2 regions of the Duganella hordei genome follow, and region 1 is predicted to be linked to the other one. Evidence: predicted binding sites of a transcription regulator. Region 1 holds the regulator's gene; the other holds the start of a gene.

Region 1 (5,403 bases):
GTACGACGGCTCGGATATTACGCTGAGCAAGTTCAACTGCGTCAAGCCGGACATTCCAGCGATGTCCACCAATGTCAGGGACATCAAGGCGGTCGGCGTCAACGTCGACGCCTGGCTGGCCTGCTACAACGGTTTCGTCAAGAACCTGAACAGCCTGCTGCCAGCCGGCAAGGCAATCCCGGCCGACCTGCCCAACCTGATGACGGATGCCGAATTTGCCCAGTCCATCGCGCGCATGGACCAGGCCTACGCGGCCGCCGGCGCCGATGCGAAGAAGCAGGCCGACAGCGTGAACCTGGCGCAGGCAGCCTGGGAAGCCAAGACCACCGAGTACGTCAAGACCGCCAGCGCCCGCAGCCAGAACGCGCTGACCCAGCGCCAGGCGGAAACCGACCAGCAGCAGAACTGGGACCAGAACATGCGGGTCGGCAGTTCTATCATGGGCAAGAGCACCAAATAACTACGATGTGATAACCGGGAGTAAACGATGAGAGTTGCAATAATTGCTGGTCTGATGATCGTGATGGGCACGCAGGCTTGGGCTGCGGGGACGACCGATGTGGACCAGATCGTGGCCAAGCGCCGCGCGCACCAGGCGGACATCGACTATTACACCAGCCGCTACGACGGTGCCGACCTGGCCGCCAAGGCCAACTGCGCCGAGCCGGTGATGCCGTCCCATTCCGCTTCCCGCGACGGCGTCAAGCAGGTGCGTAACAATATCGCTGAATGGAGCGAGTGCTACAACCAGTTCATCGGCAGCTATAACGCCTTGTTGCCGGCCGGCAAAGCCATTCCGGCCGACGTGGCGGCGGTGATGACCGATGCCGAGCGCAAGGTCGCGGCCACGCGCATGGATATGGCCTATACCGAGATCGCCATGGAGATGCAGCGCAAGGCGCAGGCGCTGGACGTCAAGGCGGAGTTGTGGGCGCAGGCCACCTCGGAATTCCTGAAGGACCCGAGCTACGTCAAGCACTTCAAACAGAACTACTATTCGGTCAACAACAGCGACAACGGCATGGCTTCCTATGTTGTCGGCAGCGCCATGCCTGGCCAGCGTCCGACCGCAGACAACCGCCGCTAAGACCATAGCGGCGTCCGGGCAGCTGGCGCGAACTTAGTGCCAGCTGCGCATCAGGCCGACCGCCAGGCCTTCCAGCGCGAACTCGTCCGCTTCCGGATCGACCTTGATGATCTTGAAGTCCGGATTCTCCGGCAACAATTCCACCGTGGATCCCGTCTTCCGGTAGCGCTTGACCGTGACGTCGTTGCCGATGCGGGCCACGACGATCTGGCCGTTCTTGGCGCTGTCCACCTTCTTCACCGCAAGTAAATCGCCATCCATGATGCCGGCGTCGCGCATCGATTCGCCGCGCACCTTGAGCAGGTAGTCCGGCTTGGACGAGAACATCGCCGGATCAACGCTGTAGCTGGTTTCCAGGTTTTCCTGCGCCAGGATGGGCGAGCCGGCGGCCACGCGGCCGATCAGCGGCAGCGACATCATCAGCGACGGCGGCACCTTCGGCATCGCCGGCTCGGCATGCACGCCCAGCAGGCGGATACCGCGCGAGGTGCCGGCGGCGATCTCGATCGCGCCCTTGCGCGCCAGCGCCTGCAGGTGCTCCTCGGCCGCGTTGGCGGATTTGAAGCCCAGTTCATTGGCGATCTCGGCACGGGTCGGCGGGAAGCCGGTGTTTTCGATGGCATCCTTGATCAGATTGAGAATTTGTTCCTGTCGTGCGGTGAGCTTGATCATAGAGTCCGTTGGGCCTGTGTATATAGACAGTCTGTATTTTTGTACAGTGTGAGAGGAAATGCAAGAGGATTTGTTGCTTTGGGCGAAATAAATTCATGCGGCCTCATAGGGCGGGGAATTTCGGCGGCGGGCCGGGGCTGGTTTTTTGGCCCAAAAGCTGATATAGTCGCGGGCTTACCTCTTCCCACACCTGTCTTGACGCCAGGGTGGGCTATATTCACAGTCCTTAAGGGAGTTTGCATGCGTCACTATGAAATAGTATTTATCGTCCACCCGGACCAGAGCGAGCAAGTGCCCGCCATGATCGAGCGTTACAAAACCACCGTAACGACCCGCGGCGGCGCCGTGCACCGTGTTGAAGATTGGGGCCGTCGTCAGATGGCTTACTCGATCCAGAAACTGGCTAAAGCACACTACATCTGCCTGAACATCGAATGCGACAACGAGACCCTGGTCGAGCTGGAAACCGCCTTCAAATTCAATGATGCCGTGCTGCGTCACCTGACCGTCAAGATGAAGAAAGCGGAAACCGCTCCTTCGCCGATGATGAAGTCGGTACAACGTGAAGATGCAGCGAAATCGCATCGCACCGAAGCTCCAGCAGCCGCTGCTGCTCCTGCGGCCTAATTGTTTCAGAACCGGGCTGAATCAGCTCCAGTGAATGTAAGCCAATTCATCGCCTTGATCGCCGAACGGGACGCCTTGCGCTATACCCCGGCCGGCATGCCGATCGTGAACGCTGTCCTGCAGCACCGGTCGCAGCAGATGGAGGCGGGCATTGCCCGATTGAGCGAGTTTGAAATTTCCGCGGTTGCCGCGGGCGAGATTTCAGGCCGCTTCAGTCAGGCGCCACTGGCAGGCATGTATCAGTTCACCGGTTTTCTGAACAAGAAGAATCGCAATAGCAAAAGCCTGGTGTTTCACATCATTGATTTTAGTGCTGTCCCAGACAGCTCAATTTAAATACAGGAGCCTAAAATGGCATTCGGTAAAAAGTTCGACAAAAACAAGCTCAAGCTGAAAGAAAAGCGCAAGCAACAAAACCCATTGTTCAAACGTAAGAAGTTCTGCCGCTTCACCGCAGCAAACGTTGAACAAGTTGACTACAAAGACGTCGACACCCTGAAGGACTTCGTCCAGGAAAACGGCAAAATCATGCCAGCACGTCTGACCGGTACCAAGGCGCACTACCAGCGTCAAGTTGACACCGCAATCAAGCGCGCCCGCTACCTCGCGCTGCTGCCTTACACCGATCTGCACCACGCTTAATTGCGTAGTCTAGATAAGATCCTGGAGAAGAACTATGCAAATCATTCTGTTAGAAAAAGTCGTCAACCTGGGCAACCTGGGTGAAGTCGTTAAAGTTAAAGACGGTTACGCACGTAACTTCCTGATTCCGCAAAAAATGGCTCGCCGCGCTACCGCGTCGGCCGTTGCTGAATTCGAAGTCAAGCGCGCTGAACTGGAAAAAGCTGCTGCCGCCAAACTGGCCGCCGCGCAAGCCCAAGGCGAGAAACTGAACGGCATGACCGTGAACGTTTCGCAAAAAGCTGGTGTCGACGGCCGTCTGTTCGGCTCCGTCACCAACTTCGACATCGCTGAAGCGCTGACCAAAGCTGGTTTCGCCGTTGAAAAAGCTGCCGTGCGCATGCCTACCGGTCCGCTGAAGACCGTGGGCGAGCACCCGGTGAGCGTTGCTCTGCACACCGACGTGGTGGTGGAAGTGACCGTTGCTGTCGTAGGCGAAGCTGCCTAAGATTTGAGCGGGCGGCAACGCCTGCCAAGCTTGCAACATCGAGAAAAAAGCCGGGCTAGCCCGGCTTTTTTCTCGTCATAATTTTGTAGTATGGCACAAACAAGCAGGTATAATTCGCGCCATGAACGCCCCTTCCGATCCGCAAGTAGATTCACTCCGCGTCCCGCCGCATTCCATCGAAGCAGAACAGTCCGTCATCGGCGGCCTGCTGCGCGACAATGCCGCGTTCGACCGCATCGCGGACATGATGCATCCGGAAGATTTCTACCGCTACGACCACCGCATCATCTTCGAGCAGATCGTCAAGATGATCAACGGCTCCAAGCCGGCCGACGTGATCACCGTATTTGAAACCTTGACCCAGCTGGGCAAGGCCGAGGACGTCGGCGGCCTGGCCTACCTGAACGCGATGGCGCAAAACACGCCGTCGGCCGCCAACATCCGCCGCTACGCCGAGATCGTGCGCGACCGTTCCATCCTGCGCCAGCTGATCACCGTGGCCGACGAGATTTCCGGCCAGGCGTTCAGCCCGCAGGGCAAGGAAGTCAAGCAGATGCTCGACGAGGCCGAATCGAAGATCTTCGCCATCGCCGAGCAGGGCGCCCGCGGCGCCGCCGGCTGGACCGCCGTGCAGCCGCTGCTGACCCAGGTGGTCGAGCGCATCGACGAGTTGTACTCGCGTGAAAACCAGTCCGAGATCACCGGCGTGCCGACCGGCTTCATCGACCTCGACCGTATGACCTCCGGCCTGCAGCCGGGCGACCTGGTCATCGTGGCCGGCCGTCCGTCGATGGGCAAGACCGCATTCTCCGTCAACATCGGCGAAAACGTCGCCATCGAGGCCGGCCTGCCGGTGGCGATCTTCTCGATGGAGATGGGCGGCGCCCAGCTGGCGATGCGTATGCTGGGCTCGGTCGGCCAGCTCGACCAGCACCGCCTGCGCACCGGCCGCCTGAACGACGAGGACTGGCCGCGCCTGACGCACGCCATCCAGAAGATGAACGACGCCCAGTTGTTCATCGACGAGACCCCGGCGCTGAACCCGATCGAGATGCGCGCCCGCGCGCGCCGCCTGTCGCGCCAGTGCGGCAAGCTGGGCCTGATCATCGTCGACTACCTGCAGCTGATGACCGGCTCGACCCAAGGCGACAACCGCGCCTCCGAAATCTCGGAGATCTCGCGCTCGCTCAAGGGCCTGGCCAAGGAGCTGCAGTGCCCGGTGATCGCGCTGTCGCAGCTGAACCGCTCGCTGGAGCAACGCCCCAACAAACGTCCCGTCATGTCCGACTTGCGCGAATCCGGCGCTATCGAGCAGGACGCGGACGTCATCATCTTCTTGTATCGCGACGAGGTCTACAATCCGGACTCGCCCGATAAAGGAACGGCCGAAATCATTATCGGTAAGCAGCGTAACGGCCCGATCGGCGCGGTGCGTCTGACCTGGATCGGCCAGTACACCAAGTTTGGTAACTACGTCGGTAATCTGGCGCTGTACCAAGGCGACTAATCTTTACGCCGGCCCACCAGGCCGGCGCCCGCAGCAAATTAATAAACGGAGAAAGACATGTTTGGACGCTTGATGCCCACCGAGGGCAAATTTTTTGACCTGTTCAACCAACACGCCGACCTGTGCGTCAAAGGTGCAAAAGAGATGCTGGGCCTGATGTCCAATTTCGACGACCTGGAAAACCGCGTGCACGCGATCGAGTCGATCGAAAAGCAAGCCGACAAGATCACCTACGCCACCGTCGACCTGCTGCACAAGACTTTCATCACGCCGATCGACCGCGACGACATCCACAAGCTGATCACCCGCATGGACGACATCCTCGACCTGCTGGAAGACGCCGGCCAGACCGTCTCGCTGTACGACCTGCATTCGGTCACG
Region 2 (5,403 bases), on a different contig from region 1:
GCCTTCAGCTGCAGGTCGCGTTCGGCGCGGTGCGCCATCTCCTGTTGTGCCCAGTCGAGGAACAGGCCGCACTGATGTTCGAAAAAGGCCCGCAGGCCGGCCGCCGTGTGCTCTTCGTGCAGCAGGGTTTCCTTCTGGCTGCCGATATCGAAGTAGACCAGCGCCAGGTTGACCTTCCGCAGGCCCTGGTCCTGGCACAGCAGGTGGCCGTAGACCTTCAGCTGTGCCCAGTGCAGCGCGCGCTGGTTGTCCGGCATCTTCTTCAGGTCGCCGCGATAGGTCTTGATTTCCTCCAGCCGGTTGGCGCGGAGGTCGTAGCCGTCGGCGCGGCCGCGCACCCGCAGCGGGCCGCATTCTCCGCTCAACGCGATCTCGGTCTGGTAATCGTCGTCGCGGCGCGAGGCCACGACCGCGTGGCCGGCGATGCCTTCCTGCGCGGTGGGCGACGGCGTGAAGCGCAGGTCGAGGTCGCCGGTCTTGGCGGTGAACTCGCACAGCGCGCGCACGGCGACGGTGTAGCGGGCGGACTGCGTCATGCCGCCCACTGCAGATAACAGACCGACACCGGCATCTCGTGCGCGGCGCAATAGGCGATCCAGCGCAGCTGGTTGTCCTGCAGGCGGTCGCCGGGACCTTTCACTTCGATCATGTTGTAGCGGCGCTCGGCCGGCCAGAACTGGATCAGGTCCGGGAAGCCGCTGCGGTTGGCCTTGATGTCCTCCAGGATGCGCTCGAAGGCGCGCCGCAGGTGCAGCGCCGGGATGCAGTCCAGCGCCAGGACCAGCAATTCCTCGTCGATCGCGTCCCAGTACAGGAAGGGCGACTGGATACCTGCCTTGGCGGCGTAGTTGGCCAGGATGGTGGCCCGGTACTGTTCGCCGTCCAGCTGCGCCAGCGCCGCCGCGAACTGCTGCGCGCGGCGGCGCTGGAAGTCGGCGCTGTGCAGGTCGGCCGGACCGCGATGGTAGGGGTGGAAGAACGCGCCGGGGATGGGGCAGAACACGGCGTCCCAGCACAGCAGGCCGAACAGCGAATTGATCAGCGAGTTTTCCACGTAGTAGACCGGCGCGTCGGCGCGCGTCAGGTGGTCGCGCACGACGAATTCAACGTAGTTCGGTTCAGCCGGCGGCGGCAGGCTGAGGTCGATGCGCAGCGCCTGCGCGGCAGTCGCCGGCGGCGGCTTGGCGTGGCCCAGCTTGCGCGCCAGGCGCGGCGCCATGCGCAGCAGCTGCTGTTGTTCGGCCGGGCTTTCCGGTTGCTCCAGCGCCGTCTGCAGCAGCTCGAAGGCGGCGCGCGGCTGCTCGTCCTTTTCCAGCACGCGCACCGCGCGGGCGCGGGCGCCGGGATAGTTGCAGCCGGCGTACAGCGCGTGCGCGGCCTTCCAGTCGGCCAGCTTTTCCAGATGCTGGGCGATCTGGAAGGTCAGCTTGTCGCGGCGGCTGCGCAGCCATTCGTTGTCGTCCGGGCAGGGCGGCAGCGCGGCAATGACGGCGGCCGGATCGTCGCCTTCGATGAAGCGTTCGTGGCAGCGGTGCAATGCCAGGAAATCGTCGATGTCGCGGCGGTTGCGGAAGCCGCGCGCGGCCGGCGAGAACTCCACTTTCTCGTACTGGTAGATGCCGAGGTCGGACAGCACGAACTCGGTCCAGTCCTGGTGGTAGTTGCCGAAGAAGATAAGGCGCAGGCGGTCGCACAGTTCCTGCGCCAGGTTGCGGTAGGCGTGGTCGCCCGAGCCCTGGTACCAGCCGGAGAAGCGGTGCTGGCCGTCGAAGTGTTCGCGCAGCGCTTCCAGCTGCTCGGCCTTGCGCAGGTGCTTGACGTGCGGCGCCAGCTGGAAGATCTTGCCGATCTCCGGCTTTTGCAGCAGGTCGAACAGCTGGTCCAGATCGACCAGCGGATCTTCCTCGATCAGGCCGAGCGCCGCCAGCGGACGGGCGGCCTCGTGCGTGCTGCCGATTTCCGCGTACACCAGTTTGCTGGCGCGGAACACCGTGCCTTTGCGCATGACCATGCGCACGAACAGCGCGCGCGAGGCTTGCGGCAGCGTGGGGAAGGAGGTGATGAAATCGCGTTCCTCGGCGGTCAGCAGATCGTCGTAGCGGTCGCCTATCCACGTCAGTACTCGCTGGAAGTTATCCAGGTAATACAACGGATTTTCAAGAACTTTGATCATTGCGGGGGAGTTGCGGGCGATTAACTGTGTTTATGTACAGTGTATCGTGTTCCGCCTTGCTTGCCCAGCAAAATAAAAAAGCCAGGCGCGCAGGCCTGGCTGATGGGGGAGCTTGCTGCGCTTATTTTTTCGCGGCCTTGGCGGCCTTGGGCGTGGTTTGCTCGACCAGCGCGCTGGCCTTGGCGATCTGGGTTTCCACCGCTTCCACCGCCTGCTTGGTGGCCTTGGTCACTTGTTCGTAGCCGGTGAAGGCGTTGTCGATCGCTTTCTTGACGATCTCCACCGCGTTTTCCGAGCCGGGACGCACGTTCTTGGTCACGTCGTAGATCAGCGCGCTCAGCGTGCTTTTGGCTTCGGTCATGTGGGCGTCGGCGGCACGGGTGAATTCTTCGCGGATCTCGGCGATGATCACGCCCAGCTGCTGGTTGTAGGCCGCGGCGCCGGCCATGCCGGGCTGCACTTTGGCGGCGGCCAGGCTCATGGCGGCTTTCGGATCGGCGGTCTGGCTGATTTCCTTGCCGGCGGCGAGGCCGTCTTCAAGGCTGGATTTGGCGGTGGCCATGTTCAGGGCGACGACTTGCTCGACCCCTTGCACGGCTTTGTTGGTCAGGGCATTAAAGGTTTCAAGCTGAAACTCAAACAGTGCTTTGGTGGCGTTGGCAAATTGTTCGGGATTTGTAAACATACAGTCTCCTCATGATGACGATGGGATGTAGCTGATGATGCCCCGGGGTTCCCCCTGTTGTTGCAGCCCCATTATTTAGCAATAACCAGCTTTTCGCAACGGCTATCTTTGTAGGGCCCGGAGTCCTTTTCCCAGCCCGGCCCCAGCGGCGTTTGCGAACAGCTGAGGTAGCCGTCTATCTTGCTGCGCCACTTGTACCAGGGCGCGGGGCCTGCGCTCAGGTTGGCACAAGACAGGCCCAGCAGCAGGGCGCACATCGCGGAGTGTTTGATTTTTCTCATGATTCAGGCAAGTTGTCGCACGCAGACGCGGTTGCGGCCGCCGTTTTTTGCAGCGTACAGCAAATCGTCGGCGGCTGCGATCATGTTGAGGTGAGCGGTGTGGGTGGCGCTGGCGAAGTCCACGCTGGCCACGCCGAAGCTGGCCGTGACGGCGATCCGGCGTCCGTCGTGCTCGACCGGCGCGGCGGCCAGCGCCTGGCGCAGGCGCTCGGCCAGCAGCTCGCCGCCGGCCAGGTCGGTTTCCGGCAGGATCAGCAGGAACTCTTCGCCGCCGTAGCGCACCACGCTGTCGACGCTGTCGCGCGTCATCGATTGCAGCAGCGTGGCGAAGCGCTGCAGCACCGCGTCGCCGCCGTGGTGGCCGTAGGTGTCGTTGACGGCCTTGAAGTGATCCAGGTCGCACATGATGACGGTCAGGCTCAGCCGGTAGCGCTGGGCCCGCGAGATTTCCGTTTCCAGCAGCTGGTTGTGCAGGTGGCGGCGGTTGTAGCAGCCCGTCAGCGGATCGCGCACCGACAGGTTTTTCAGCACCGTCTGCGCGCTGTATTCGTCGCGCAGCAGCATCTGGTAGCGCCGCGCGGCGACGTAGCCGAACAGGTTGGCCATGGTCAGCAGCGCCGCCATCGTCGCCAGTTCGGCCGTGCGCAGATTGCCCAGCAGCGCGGCCAGGGCGACGAAGCCGGCGGTGGCCGGCAGCGCGATCGCGCCGGCGTACAGCAGCCGGTTCGGGATGTAGATGTAGATCACGGTAATGACGATGGACATCGAAATCGAGTGCAGCGAAAACTCGTTCGGCCGCAACGCGGCGATCAGCAAAAAGCCGGCGGCGCCGGCCGTTTCCACCAGGCTGGCCACCATCCTCGTGATGTAGATCGAACGCGGATAGCGCCGCAGCAGCATCAGGCTGCCGAGCGCGGTGGCCGCCACCATCAGGCGCGCGCCGACCAGCAGCAGCGTGCGGCCGCCGTAGCCGACCCAGATCACGTCGGTGACGGCAAAACTCAGATAGAACAACGAACAAAACAGGAAAGTCACGCGCAGCTGCGCCTGGGTCATGGCCAGGTGATGGCGCAGGAACGCCTTCTCGGTCCTGGCATCGCGATACTCGCAACGCAAGGCCGCCACTTCCGACTTCTGCGATGGGGCAGATCGTGAATGCAAGGCTGGTCTCCGCTATGCCGGCTGGCTGCCGGTCTGGTAGCGTTCATTATACGACTGCAACAATTGCGTATAGGAAAATATTTGACCGGCCTTCAGAGCGGGGCGACCTTGGGCAGGCGCATGGTAAAGCTGGTGCCCAGCACCGGCGTGCTGGCGACTTCGATGCGCCCGCCGAGCACGCCGGTGACGATGTTGTGCGTGACGTACAAGCCCAGCCCCGAGCCGCCCGAGCCGAGCCGGGTGGTGAAGAAGGGGTCGTAGATGCGCGGCAGGTGGGCGGCGGGAATGCCGGCGCCGTTGTCGCTGACGGTGATGGCGATCTCGCCGTTGCCGGCGTCCTGGGCGCGCACCGTGATGGCGCCCTGCGTCAGCCCGTTGAAGCCGTGCACGATGCTGTTTTCGATCAGGTTGCCCAGCGCCTGCTCCAGCGGGCCGGGATAGCTGTCCAGTTCCAGCCAGTGCTCGATATCCTCCACCAGTTCCAGTCCATGCTGCCTGACCTCGCCCTGCATGGCTTGCAGCAGTTTCGCCACCAGGTCGCCCAGCACGAAGCGGCTGCGCTGCGAGCTGGCGCTGTCGACCGCGATGCGCTTGAAACCGGCCACCAGCGCGGCGGCGCGGTTGAGGTTGCGCAGCACCACCTCGTCGGCCGCCGCCGCCTGATCCAGGTAGGCCGCCAGCACCGAGCGCCGCAAGCCGCCCTCCAGGTCGTGCCGCAGTTCGGCGGTGCGCTCGCTCATGCTGCTGGCCATCGTCAGGCTGTTGCCGATCGGCGTGTTCAGCTCGTGCGCCACGCCCGCCACCAGCGCGCCCAGCGCCGCCAGCTTGTCGCGCCGCACCAGTTCCTCCTGCGTCATACTGAGGTTGGACAGCGCCGTGGTCAGCTCCTCGTTGGCATGCTCGGCCTCGTCCTTGGTGCGTTGCAGTTCGGCGGTGCGCGCCTGCACCAGCTCTTCCAGGTGCTCGCGATGGCGGCGCAGCTCGGCCTCGCGCCGGGTGCTGGCGATGGCGATGCCGGCCATGTGCGTGGCGGCCTTGATCAGGCTGCGGTCCTCGTCGGTCGGGCTGCGCGTTTCGCGGTAGTACATGGCGAAGCTGCCCAG

The links. The regulator LexA, encoded in region 1, represses DNA repair genes until DNA is damaged. The targets are predictions, from matches to a motif close to ACTGTATNNNNATACAGT.
Region 2: a site for LexA is predicted at 2,197-2,214, ahead of ABWW33_RS14820 (VRR-NUC domain-containing protein). Genes of this name have one in related genera too.

What each region holds. Positions count from the first base shown of each region.
Region 1 covers NZ_BPWI01000027.1:20,659-26,061, forward strand. Annotated here, with positions in the region: gene ABWW33_RS31130 (tetratricopeptide repeat protein) at 1-460, shown strand, start outside; gene ABWW33_RS31135 (hypothetical protein) at 488-1,087, shown strand; gene lexA (transcriptional repressor LexA) at 1,121-1,759, opposite strand; gene rpsF (30S ribosomal protein S6) at 2,000-2,386, shown strand; gene priB (primosomal replication protein N) at 2,417-2,722, shown strand; gene rpsR (30S ribosomal protein S18) at 2,738-3,028, shown strand; gene rplI (50S ribosomal protein L9) at 3,063-3,515, shown strand; gene ABWW33_RS31165 (replicative DNA helicase) at 3,637-5,022, shown strand; gene ABWW33_RS31170 (DUF47 domain-containing protein) at 5,080-5,403, shown strand, end outside.
Region 2 covers NZ_BPWI01000005.1:372,919-378,321, forward strand. Annotated here, with positions in the region: gene ABWW33_RS14815 (helicase C-terminal domain-containing protein) at 1-536, opposite strand, end outside; gene ABWW33_RS14820 (VRR-NUC domain-containing protein) at 533-2,173, opposite strand; gene ABWW33_RS14825 (phasin family protein) at 2,295-2,858, opposite strand; gene ABWW33_RS14830 (hypothetical protein) at 2,930-3,139, opposite strand; gene ABWW33_RS14835 (GGDEF domain-containing protein) at 3,143-4,300, opposite strand; gene ABWW33_RS14840 (ATP-binding protein) at 4,393-5,403, opposite strand, start outside.